Regions from separate parts of the Serratia sp. GW822-FHT06E05 genome, predicted to be linked through region 2. Evidence: predicted binding sites of a transcription regulator. Region 2 holds the regulator's gene; each other region holds the start of a gene.

Region 1 (3,126 bases), on a different contig from region 2:
CGTTGACCGCCAGCGACAGCAGCAACGGCGTGTCGATACCGGTGTCGTTGCCCAACCACTCTTCTTCCAGTAACTCGACCTGGTGCAGCAGCGCCAGCAATTTTTGGCCCTGCTCGGTCGGGCGCGGCGGTACGGTGCGGACCAGCAGCGGTTGGCCGAACAGGTTTTCCAACTGCTTAATGCGCTGGGATACTGCCGATTGGGTGATACAAAGCTTTTGCGCGGCGCGCTCAAAGCCGCGCTCACGGATCACCGCGTCCAGCGCTTGCAGCGTTCGATAGTCTGGGCGTTTCATCGGAAAGATATCCCTTACAGTAATAGATACAGGCACTATGCCACATCTGGGGTGTTTTACAGGTGGAAAATCACCGCGCGACTTTACCGCGACGCGCCTAAAAATGCGGCTTAGGGTGAAGAAGTGTGATCCTGCCTGAGTGAAAAATAGCGATTTACCCTATAATACGCACACGTTTTCGTACAGAGGCAATGGACATATTATGACGCAGGATGAACTGAAAAAAGCGGTTGGCTGGGCCGCGCTGGATTACGTAACCCCTGGCACCATCGTTGGGGTAGGTACCGGCTCCACCGCCGCCCACTTTATTGACGCGCTCGGCTCGATCAAGCACCAAATCGAAGGGGCGGTGTCCAGCTCCGACGCCTCCACCGCCAAGCTGAAAAGCCTCGGCATCCACGTGTTCGACAGCAACGAAGTGGATTCTCTGGATATTTACGTTGATGGTGCGGATGAAATCAACCGCCAGATGCAGATGATCAAAGGCGGCGGTGCCGCGCTGACTCGCGAAAAAATCATTGCCGCCATCGCGCGCAAATTTATCTGCATCGTCGATGCCAGCAAGCAGGTCGACGTGCTGGGCAAGTTCCCGCTGCCGGTCGAAGTGATCCCGATGGCGCGTTCCTATGTGGCGCGTGAACTGGTGAAGCTGGGTGGCTTGCCGGAATATCGTCAGAATGTGCTGACCGATAACGGCAACGTGATCCTCGATGTGCACAACCTGAGCATCGTCGACGCCATCGCGCTGGAAAACAAAATCAACGGTATTGCCGGCGTGGTGACCGTCGGTTTGTTCGCCAACCGCGGCGCCGATGTGGCGTTGGTCGGCACGCCTGAAGGTGTGAAAGTCGTCGAATAACCGCATGTGTTAGCAGGGGCGTCGCCATGGCGCCCCTCTGGAATACGATCTTGGATCCCAGCGGACCGCATAATTCACTGGCTAAAATATCTTTTCTTTAAAGCGCCAAATTTGGTGACATATGTCACATTGTCAGCGTTAGCTCCACAAAGCTTCTGTCTATTTCTTTCCCTATGGCATTTTCTGCCACAAACCGCCAACATCGCTGAGCCTTGTACTGACGGGCGGGCAATCGTTTGTATTGCCGCCCGCGTTATTTTTGTTATGTTGGATGCGTGCTGTTAACAACAGCCGCTTCTGAAGTCTGAACATAGGGTCGGGTAAATGGCAAAAGTATCATTGGAGAAAGACAGGATTAAATTCCTGTTGGTGGAAGGGGTTCATCAGAGCACGGTAGATAATCTGCTGGCAGCCGGATATACCAACATTGAATATCACAAAGGTGCGTTAGACACCGAAGCGCTTAAGGCATCCATCCGCGATGCTCACTTCGTCGGCATCCGATCGCGTACGCATCTGACCGAAGAAGTCTTCGCCGCTGCAGAAAAGCTGGTGGCGGTAGGGTGTTTCTGCATCGGCACTAACCAGGTTGATCTGAAGGCGGCGACCAAACGCGGCGTTCCGGTGTTTAACGCACCTTTCTCTAATACCCGATCCGTGGCCGAAATGGTGCTGGGCGAACTGCTGCTGATGCTGCGCGGCATTCCATCCGCCAACGCCAAAGCGCACCGCGGCGAATGGCAAAAATTGGCCGTGGGCTCGTTTGAAGCGCGCGGCAAGAAGTTGGGGATTATCGGCTACGGCCATATCGGTACCCAACTGGGCATCCTGGCCGAAGGCCTGGGCATGAAAGTGTTCTTCTACGATATCGAGAACAAGCTGCCGTTGGGCAATGCTCAGCAAGTGCGCCACCTGTCAGACTTGCTCAATATGAGCGATGTGGTGACGCTGCACGTGCCGGAAACCCCATCAACCAAAAACATGATGGGTGCAGAAGAGCTGGCACTGATGAAGCCGGGCTCGATTCTGATCAACGCTTCGCGCGGCACCGTGGTGGATATTCCGGAACTGTGCAAGGTATTGGCCAGCAAGCACTTGGCCGGCGCGGCGATCGACGTCTTCCCGGAAGAGCCTGCGACCAACAGCGAGCCGTTCAACTCACCGCTTTGTGAATTCGATAACGTGATCCTGACCCCGCACATTGGCGGCTCCACTCAGGAAGCGCAGGAGAATATCGGTGACGAAGTGGCCGGCAAGCTGGCGAAATATTCCGACAACGGCTCAACCCTGTCGGCGGTAAACTTCCCGGAAGTGTCCCTGCCGGCGCATGGGCCTAACGCCAGCCGCCTGCTGCACATCCATGAAAACCGTCCGGGTGTACTGACGCAGATTAACCAAATCTTCGCTGAAGAAGGGGTGAACATCGCCGCGCAGTACCTGCAAACCGGTCCGGAAATCGGCTATGTGGTGATCGACATTGAAGCGGAAACCGAGCGTGCCGATGCGGCATTGCAACGTATGAAGGCGATTGACGGCACTATCCGTGCTCGCTTGCTGTTCTGATTGAACGTGCTGTAACGAATAAAGGCCGGATTTATCCGGCCTCAGGTTATTGACAAAGGGGGATAAAAGCGTGGTTTTTCCCCCTTTGTGTTATTAGCCGAAAATCAACAAATTGATTTTCCTGGTTTATTTTCAAAACCTTTAGCGCCTGCCGCCAAACATTATATGTTTGTCAGCAGTCTCAGGCCGGATTTATCCGGCCTTTTGCTATTTAACGATCTGCCAAACCCAATTCTGCGCGGGGGTAACAATCTCCGGCAGCGGAATATCCCAGTGTTCCACCGGCACCTGTTCGACCTGCTGGCAATCATGGGCCAGGCCTATCGGATAAGGGCCACGGTGTTGCCAGTTTTGCAGCGTGCGATCGTAGAAGCCACCCCCCATCCCCAGGCGCTGGCCCGCGCTGTCA
Region 2 (3,126 bases):
AGCGAGTTTGAAGGATTATCCCTTGAGGCAATCATCAAGGCTTCCAGCGGCGGCATCTTCAACAATGCGGCCCAGGTATGGAATCACACCTTCTATTGGCACTGCCTGTCACCTCAGGGCGGTGGAGAGCCTCAGGGCAAATTGGCTGCCGCGATCAACCAGGCTTTTGGTTCTTTCACCGCCTTCCGGGAACTATTCAGCGACGCCGCGGTGAAAAACTTTGGCGCAGGCTGGACCTGGTTAGTGAAAAAGCCGGATGGCTCGCTGGCGATTGTTAATACGTCGAATGCGGCCACGCCGTTGACAGGTGAAGACAAACCGTTACTGACCGTCGACGTTTGGGAACACGCCTACTACATCGATTATCGCAACGCACGACCGGCCTACCTGGAAAACTTCTGGGCGCTGGTTAACTGGGCATTTGTGGAGGAAAATCTGGCGTAACGCGGGGAAAATACAACCAGGCGTAGCGAACTGCGCCTGGTTGACTGAAGAGTATCAGTTCAATGCTGCGGTGAAGCTAAAAGCGATAATCACAGCCAGCGCACCCAGGGTGGTGAACAGTGACATTTTCAAATCGGTATCCATTACAACTCCTTTTCAGATTGGGTTTCCCAAGGGTAAAAGGCACACAATTAATGTGTTAAACCATTTTCCCACAGTTGGCCGATAAAATCTTGTTATCATTTCCCAGTTTATAATACCGATTACCTCTTCCCCTTTTGCTCAATATGGGACAAAATTCGCAGTTCACAACTGTGTACCGGCAAAATGCCCCTCCTGACCAAGCGCTGACGACTTCAACACACTAAAAACTCAGTTTTCGCTTCTTTGGAGAAGGATCTACGCAGGCAAACGATTAACATCACACTTACATACTGCAACATGTGAGTTCAGGAGTCATTCTTTACATGGCAACGATTAAAGATGTGGCCAAACGCGCTGGCGTTTCCACCACCACCGTTTCGCACGTCATCAATAAGACTCGTTTCGTCGCCGAAGAAACAAAAGCGGCCGTTGGCGCCGCGATCAAAGAGCTGCACTATTCACCCAGCGCCGTGGCGCGCAGCCTCAAGGTCAATCACACCAAATCTATTGGTCTGCTGGCCACATCGAGCGAAGCACCTTACTTTGCCGAAGTGATCGAGGCGGTGGAAAACAGCTGCTACAGCAAAGGCTATACGCTGATCCTGTGCAACTCACATAACAATCTGGACAAACAACGCGCCTATCTGGCGATGTTGGCGCAAAAGCGCGTCGATGGCCTGTTAGTCATGTGTTCGGAATACCCGGACCAACTGCTCGGCATGCTGGAAGATTATCGCAATATCCCGATGGTCGTCATGGATTGGGGCGCCGCACGCGGTGACTTTACCGACACCATTATCGATAACGCCTTTGAAGGCGGCTATCTGGCCGGGCGTTACCTGATTGAACGCGGCCACCGCGATATCGGGGCCATTCCGGGTCAACTGGCGCGTAATACCGGTGGCGGACGCCATCAGGGTTTTTTAAAAGCCATGGAAGAAGCCAATATCGACGTGCGTGAAGAGTGGATTGTTCAGGGCGACTTTGAGCCGGAATCTGGTTACAAGGCCATGCATCAGATACTGTCGCAGAAACAACGTCCTACCGCAGTCTTCTGCGGTGGCGATATCATGGCCATGGGTGCGATCTGCGCCGCCGATGAACTTGGCCTGCGCGTACCACAAGACATATCGGTGATTGGCTACGATAACGTGCGAAACGCCCGCTACTTTACCCCGGCACTGACCACCATTCATCAGCCCAAAGAGCGTTTGGGCGAGATGGCCTTCACCATGCTGCTGGATCGCATCATCAGCAAGCGTGAAGAGTCGCAGGTGATTGAGGTTCATCCCAAGCTGGTTGAGCGCCGTTCGGTCGCTGACGGTCCGTTCATCGATTATCGCCGCTAATTATCTGCGCCGGAAACTCTCACGGTTTCCGGCGTCATTCTTCGCTTAGCCACTCCTGATTCAAGGTTTCACTGTCTCCCAGATAATCCAGCAACCAGGCCATAGCCGGTGACGGCGTATTTTGCTGCCAGGTCAGGCAACAAGGACTGGCGGGAAATGGCTGTTGCAACTGTAGCGCCACCAACTCCCCGCGCTGCACCAAAGGCAATACCTGATGCGCGGGCATCATACCAACGCACAACCCGGCACACAGGCAGTCCACCGCAGAAGCCCAGTCCGGCACCACCAGGCGGCGCTGGTTGTCCAACGTCCAGGTCACGCGCTTGGGCAGGTTGCGCGAGGTATCTTCCAGGCACAGCGACGGAAAAGGCCGAAGTTGATCGTCGTTCAACAGCCCCTCTATCGCGGCCAGCGGGTGATGCGGACTGGCCACGCACAACCAACGCATATCTCCCATATCGCGAAAGGCGAAACCGCCGCCCACCGGCACCGCCCTTGTGGCGCCGATCGCCATATCGGCACGACCGTCCACCAGCGCATCCCATACGCCATTAAACACCTCCGGCTGAACCAGCAATTCGACGTCGGGGAAATGGCGGTAAAAATCCAGCACCAATTGGCGACTGCGTTGGGGTTTAACGATGATATCCACCGCTATTTTCAATTGGCCCCGCCAGCCGTTAGCGACCTGTTGGCACTGTCGGCGCGTGTCGAGCATTTTTTTGATGACACCACGCGCTTCCTGAATAAACAGCACGCCCGCCGGTGTCAGTTCCACGTCGCGATGACGGCGCTCAAACAGCGGTACCGCCAGCCATTGCTCCAACTGCCGCACCGTATAACTTACCGCCGACGGTACCCGATGCAGCTCCTGCGCCGCTGCGCTGAAACTGCCGGTGCGGGCCACCGCATCGACGACATCCAGGGAATATTCAGACCACATAGCTCTTGCCTTCAATTTTTTTAACAGCACCTCGCAAATATTACCGTTTCACAAGCAGAGATCCAGCCGGATACACTTGCCGGCGCTAAAAACCTGCGACAATAAAATATTAACGAGAAATACCATGCGAAATTCCTTTGGTTTTATGTTCTACCTTGCCGGCCTGAGCATGCTGGGATACCTGGCCACCGATATGTACCTGCCCGCCTTCGGCATGATGCAGCAAGATCTGCAGATTTCTGCCGG
Region 3 (3,126 bases), on a different contig from region 2:
CCTTTGTTTTTAGTGCGGCGTAACGCTTAAGTCAGCTTTTGCTGCGCCCAGGCCAAACCGCTTTGGTATTCGGCCGGTAACAGCGGTGCCAAAGCCTGCAATGCCTGTTGCAACGCACCGGCGTCGGGATCGTTCAGGTTGAGATGCCCAACCTTGCGGCCCTCGCGCACCTCTTTCTCGTACCAGTGCAGATGCACCAGCGGTAACGCCAGCCACTGCTGATTTACCGCGGTACCGATCAGGTTGACCATCACCGACGGGGTGCTCACGACCGGCTTCGGCAGCGGCAGGGCGAGAATGGCACGCAGGTGCAGTTCGAACTGGCTGATAGACGCGCCGTTTTGCGTCCAGTGGCCGCTGTTGTGTACCCGAGGAGCCAGTTCGTTAATCAACAGACGATCGCCAACGATAAAACACTCCATCGCCATGACGCCGACGTAGTTCAGTTCATCAAGGATCGCCGTCAGCATCTGTTCAGCTTGCTGTTGCAGCGCAGGATTGGGCTGCGGCAACGCCACGCTGGTGCGCAGAATGCCTTCTTCATGCAGGTTATGGGTCAGCGGATAGAACACCGATTTACCGTCGTGTCCGCGTGCGCCGACCAATGAGACCTCGCCGGAGAAGTTAATCCCCTGTTCGACGATGCATTCGCCATAGGCATCGGCCGGCAGTTCGGCTTCCTGACCTGGGCGCAGACGCCACTGACCCCGGCCGTCGTAACCGCCGACGCGACGTTTAACGATAGCCAGTTCGCCCAGGGTCGCGAAAACCTGCGGCCACTCGGCGACGTCGGTCAGCAACTGCCAGGGGGCAGTGGCCAGGCCGAGCTGATCGAGTAACTGTTTTTGCGTCAGGCGGTCCGCCAGACGGGGGAAAATATCGCGGTTAACGAAGCTGTTGTGGGTCGCCAGCTCACGCGTCAGCGCGGTTTCCGGCCAACGCTCGATTTCGGCGGTGATCACGCTGTTTTGATAAGGTACCGCTTCCGGCTCGGCGTCGAGGCCAACCGGATAGACGGCGATCCCCAGCGGCTCACCGGCCTGGCGCAGCATACGCCCCAATTGACCGTTACCCAGTACGCAAACCGGCTTCATGCTTCCTCCCGCGGGTCCGGGTTATTCAGCACCTCGTCAGTCTGCGCCTGACGCCAATCGGCCAGGCGTTGCGCCAACTCAGCGTCATGCAACGCCAGAATTTGCGCTGCCAGCAGTGCAGCATTGGCGGCGCCGGCCTTGCCGATCGCCAGGGTGCCTACCGGAATACCGCGCGGCATTTGCACGATGGAATACAGGCTGTCCACGCCGCTCAAGGCAGCGCTTTGCACCGGCACACCCAGCACCGGCACCAGGGTTTTCGCCGCCAGCATGCCCGGCAGGTGCGCAGCACCGCCCGCACCGGCAATGATCACGTCGATACCCTTGGCGCTTGCCTGTTCGGCAAAGCTGAACAGCTTGTCTGGCGTGCGATGAGCGGAAACGACTTCGACATGGAACGGGACGTCGAGTGAGGTCAGGACTTCGGCCGCAAACTGCATGGCGGCCCAGTCACTTTTCGATCCCATTACAATTGCGATTTTAACCTCAGCGTGAGTGGCTGAAGCGGCGTTGGCTCCCATGGGTGTAAGGCTCCTGTAATTGTACAAACGACGGCCGATTGCCTGCGGCGGGAGGCCGAATGAGGGCGTAGAGCATACCATGAGCGAACGGCAAGGAAAACGGTTGCGTCGCCGGTTTTGATCGTCAAAAGCGCGAATTTTTATACCCGCGCGTGAAGTCAGAAGCTTAGAAAGGGAATTGGATCAGTTCGACGGCGTCGGCGCTGACTTTGATCATCGAGCCTTCTTCATGCCAGGCACCCAGCACTAAACGGTGAGCTTTGCCGTTGCTCAGCGTCAGCTCATGCACGGCCGGACGATGCGTGTGGCCATGGATCATCCAGTGAACCTGGTGGTTCAGCATGGTTTGCTCAACCGCCTGCGGGTTGACGTCCATGATGGCGTCCGATTTGTATTGGTTGCTTTGCCGGCTGCGGGCACGCATTTTAGCGGCGATCTTAAGGCGCCAGCGTAAAGGCATTGCTAGGAACAATTTTTGAATCAGTGGGTTGTGCACTTTTCGGCGGAACTGTTGGTAGGCCTGATCGTCGGTACACAGCGTGTCACCGTGCAGGATCAGGATTTTGCGGCCATACAGGTCCAGCACCTTTTCTTCCGGCAGCAGTTGCATGCCGCTGGCACGGGCATAGCGCTTGCCCACCAGAAAATCACGGTTGCCGTGGATAAAGTAACAGGGCACGCCTGCCTGTTGCAGCGTCTTCAGCGCCGCGGCGATTTCAGCATGCAGCGGTTCGGGATCGTCATCGCCGATCCAGGCTTCGAACAGATCGCCGAGTATGTACAGGGCTTCGGCGTGTATGGCATCTTGCCGCAAAAAACGCAGAAAACCGGCAGTAATTGCCGGTTCCTGTGCGCTTAAGTGCAGATCTGCAATGAACAGCGTGTTCATTCAGCTGCGATTACTCGCTGACGGTAACGCTGGTGACGATCACGTCTTCTACCGGTACGTCCTGGTGCATGCCGCTGCGGCCAGTTTTCACGGCTTTGATCTTGTTAACCACGTCCATGCCTTCAACCACTTCAGCAAACACGCAGTAGCCCCAACCCTGGGCGTTTTCGCCGCGGAAGTTCAGGAAGTCGTTGTCTGCTACGTTGATGAAGAACTGTGCGGTCGCGGAGTGTGGATCGTTGGTACGCGCCATTGCCAGGGTACCGATGGTGTTTTTCAGACCGTTGTTGGCTTCGTTCTTGATGGTGGCTTTGGTGTCTTTCTGGCTCATACCTGGCTCAAAACCGCCGCCCTGAATCATGAAGCCATTGATAACACGGTGGAAAATGGTGTTGTTGTAGAAACCGTCACGGCAGTAGTTCAGGAAGTTTTCAACGGTAACCGGTGCTTTGTCCGCGAAGGTGTTGATAACGATGTCGCCGTGATTAGTGTGGAAAGTAACCATAGTTTTAGTCCTAACAAGATGAAGTGAGATGTCACATGGAGCGAGTGAACTATCAGACCGCCGTTATAACATATCTCCTGTAATGAGTCAGCAGCGGCTAAACCGTGCTCAGGCTGT
Region 4 (3,126 bases), on a different contig from region 2:
TACCGAGGCAAAATCCAGATCGGCGTCGGACTGGCCGGAGGCCATAGAAGAGGCTGCGCCGCCGCCCAGACCGATGTTCATCGCCGGGCCACCCAGCACCACCAGTTTGGCGCCGACAGTGATTTCACCTTTTTGCACGTGATCGGCGCGGATGTTGCCGATACCGCCCGCCAGCATGATCGGTTTGTGATAACCGCGCAGCTCGACGCCGTTATGGCTGTTAACCTGTTCTTCGTAGGTACGGAAGTATCCCACCAGCGCCGGACGGCCGAATTCATTATTGAACGCCGCGCCGCCCAGTGGGCCGTCGGTCATGATATCCAGTGCGGTTACGATGCGATCCGGCTTGCCAAAATCCTGCTCCCAGGGCTGCTCGAAGCCGGGAATGCGCAGGTTGGAAACCGAGAAACCCACCAGACCTGCTTTGGGTTTGGCACCGCGACCTGTAGCGCCTTCGTCGCGGATCTCGCCACCGGAACCGGTAGCGGCACCCGGCCACGGGGAGATCGCCGTCGGGTGGTTATGGGTTTCCACCTTCATCAGGATATGGGCCTCTTCCTGATGATAGTCATACTGACCGCTTTGCGGCGCAGCGAAGAAACGGCCAACCTGCGAACCTTCCATCACGGCGGCGTTGTCTTTATAAGCCGACAGCACATAATCCGGCGTCTGTTCGAAGGTGTTTTTGATCATTTTGAACAGCGACTTCGGCTGCTGTTCGCCGTCGATGATCCAATCGGCGTTGAAAATTTTATGACGGCAGTGCTCCGAGTTGGCCTGCGCGAACATATAGAGTTCGATATCCGTCGGGTTGCGCCCCAGCCCGGTAAAGGCATTCAGCAGATAGTCGATTTCGTCTTCGGCCAGCGCCAGACCGAGCTTGAGGTTGGCCTGTTCCAGCGCGCTGCGCCCTTCCCCCAGCATATCGATCGCCTGATAAGGCGCCGGCTGATGCTGAGCAAACAGCTGTTCTGCCTGTTGCAAGCTGCTGAAGACGGTTTCCATCATCCGGTCATGCAGCAATGCGGCAAGCTGTTGCCACTGCGCTTCAGTCAGCGTCGGTGCCTTGACGTAAAACGCCAGACCGCGCTCCAACCGCACCACCTGCTTCAAACCGCAGTTATGGGCGATATCGGTGGCTTTGGAAGACCAGGGAGAAATGGTGCCCGGACGCGGTGTCACCAACAGAAGGCGACCTTCAGGGGCATGTTCGGCGAGAGAGGGACCGTACTTGAGCAGGCGCGTGAGCTTGCCGTGTTCTTCGGCATTGAGCGGTGCGCTAACATCGGCAAAGTGGACGTACTCGGCGTAGATATCACTGACCGGAAGTTGGGCGTCCTGACAGCGGGACAACAGTTTGGTAACACGAAAAGCCGACAAAGCGGGCGAACCACGCAGTATTTCCATAATCAAAGTTCTCTCGTCTTCGAAGCAACTGACTTCAGCACTTCATTGGGCGCAACAGGGGGAAAACGCGCGCCATTATAGAGAATCTGCGCGACAGACGAAACCGTTTGCGTAGCTATTATTGATAAAAGCTGTTCGCGCCATCGAATTGTCATAACGTATCAATAAAGTTGCACGCTGGCGTTTTGTTGCGCAAAATGCCCCGGCACTGGTGATTTAACCATAAGAAAAAGCGTGATGACAATCGGCAGTGCACCTGTGCCACCACTGGATAACTATTTGAAACGCCTTAAAATAAACTACATTCTAATCGGTGTTGTCACCCTGCTTCTGGCGCTCGCCCTGTGGCCCAATATTACCTGGCGCGGCGGCCAGGGCGGGCAACTCGAAGAGATCAAATCCCGCGGAGAGTTGCGTATCAGTACGCTAAACTCGCCGTTAACCTATTTCACCACCAAGCAGGGGCCAAGTGGCCTCGACTACGAGCTGGCGAAACGTTTCGCCAACTATCTGGGGGTGAAATTGGTGGTGATCCCGCATAAGAACATCAACGACCTGTTCGACGATCTGGACGATGACGATGCCGACCTGCTGGCCGCCGGCCTGATCTACAATCAGGATCGTCTCAGTCGCGCCCGAACCGGCCCTGCTTACTATTCCGTTTCCCAGCAGTTGGTTTATCGCCTGGGTACCGCACGCCCCAAAAGCTTTGCCGATATTAAAGGCAAGCTGGCGGTCGCCTCCGGCTCGGCACACGTCAGCACGCTGAAACAGCTCAAACAAAGTAAGTTCCCGGACCTCAGTTGGGAAGCTTCCAGCGATCTCACCTCCAAAGAGCTGCTCGAGCAGGTCGCCGACGGCAAACTGGATTACACCCTCGGCGACTCCGTGACCATCGCCCTGCTGCAGCGCATCCATCCGCAGTTGGCGGTGGCTTTCGACGTCACCGATGAAGAACCTGTCACCTGGTACCTGAAGCGCGGCACCGACGACAGCCTGTACGCGGCCATGCTGGATTTTTACAGCCAGATGGTGGATGACGGCACGCTGGCGCGGCTGGAAGAGAAATACCTCGGCCACGTGGGCAGTTTCGATTACGTTGATACCAAAACCTTCCTGTCGGCGATAGATTCGGTTCTGCCCACCTTCCGTTCGCTGTTTGAAAAATACGCCAGCGAGATCGACTGGAAGCTGCTGGCCGCCATTGCCTATCAGGAATCGCACTGGAATCCGCAGGCCACTTCACCCACCGGCGTTCGTGGTCTGATGATGCTGACGCGGGCCACCGCCGACGGTCTGGGGGTTAACGATCGCCTCGATCCCGAGGAGAGCATTCAGGGCGGCGCACTCTATTTACAGCGGCTGATGGCCAAGGTGCCCGACAGCGTGCCGGAAGATGAGCGTATCTGGTTTGCGCTGGCGGCCTACAACATGGGCTGGGGCCATATGCTCGACGCCCGCAAGCTGACCAAAATGCAAAAAGGCAACCCGGACAGTTGGGTCGACGTCAAACAGCGCCTGCCGATGCTCAGCCAGAAGCGCTACTACCCGCAGTTGACCTACGGCTATGCGCGCGGACGCGAAGCCTATAACTACGTGGAAAACATCCGCCGCTATCAGGTCAGCCTGGTGGGGTATCTGCAAGAAAGGGAAAGAAAGGCGGCGCAGGAAGCGGCCGAACAGGCGGAGCTGGGGAAAGGCTATCCGGCCGTGGCGCCG

The links. Region 2 encodes PurR, which represses purine synthesis genes. Its sites were predicted from a motif close to CANGCAAACGTTTGCNTG; they were not measured.
Region 1: a site for PurR is predicted at 1,380-1,397, ahead of serA (phosphoglycerate dehydrogenase). Genes of this name have one in related genera too.
Region 3: a site for PurR is predicted at 1,708-1,725, ahead of purE (5-(carboxyamino)imidazole ribonucleotide mutase). Genes of this name have one in related genera too.
Region 4: a site for PurR is predicted at 1,504-1,521, ahead of purL (phosphoribosylformylglycinamidine synthase). Genes of this name have one in related genera too.

What each region holds. Positions count from the first base shown of each region.
Region 1 is NZ_JBXALM010000010.1:195,936-199,061, reverse strand. Features, by position in the region: gene AC1RKC_RS20640 (LysR family transcriptional regulator ArgP) at 1-295, opposite strand, end outside; gene rpiA (ribose-5-phosphate isomerase RpiA) at 498-1,154, shown strand; gene serA (phosphoglycerate dehydrogenase) at 1,479-2,717, shown strand; gene AC1RKC_RS20625 (5-formyltetrahydrofolate cyclo-ligase) at 2,925-3,126, opposite strand, start outside.
Region 2 is NZ_JBXALM010000001.1:590,256-593,381, forward strand. Features, by position in the region: gene sodB (superoxide dismutase [Fe]) at 1-444, shown strand, start outside; gene cydH (cytochrome bd-I oxidase subunit CydH) at 499-588, opposite strand; gene purR (HTH-type transcriptional repressor PurR) at 912-1,937, shown strand; gene punR (DNA-binding transcriptional activator PunR) at 1,972-2,880, opposite strand; gene punC (purine nucleoside transporter PunC) at 3,005-3,126, shown strand, end outside.
Region 3 is NZ_JBXALM010000007.1:139,286-142,411, reverse strand. Features, by position in the region: gene purK (5-(carboxyamino)imidazole ribonucleotide synthase) at 27-1,094, opposite strand; gene purE (5-(carboxyamino)imidazole ribonucleotide mutase) at 1,091-1,615, opposite strand; gene lpxH (UDP-2,3-diacylglucosamine diphosphatase) at 1,782-2,504, opposite strand; gene ppiB (peptidylprolyl isomerase B) at 2,515-3,009, opposite strand.
Region 4 is NZ_JBXALM010000005.1:97,371-100,496, reverse strand. Features, by position in the region: gene purL (phosphoribosylformylglycinamidine synthase) at 1-1,410, opposite strand, end outside; gene mltF (membrane-bound lytic murein transglycosylase MltF) at 1,687-3,126, shown strand, end outside.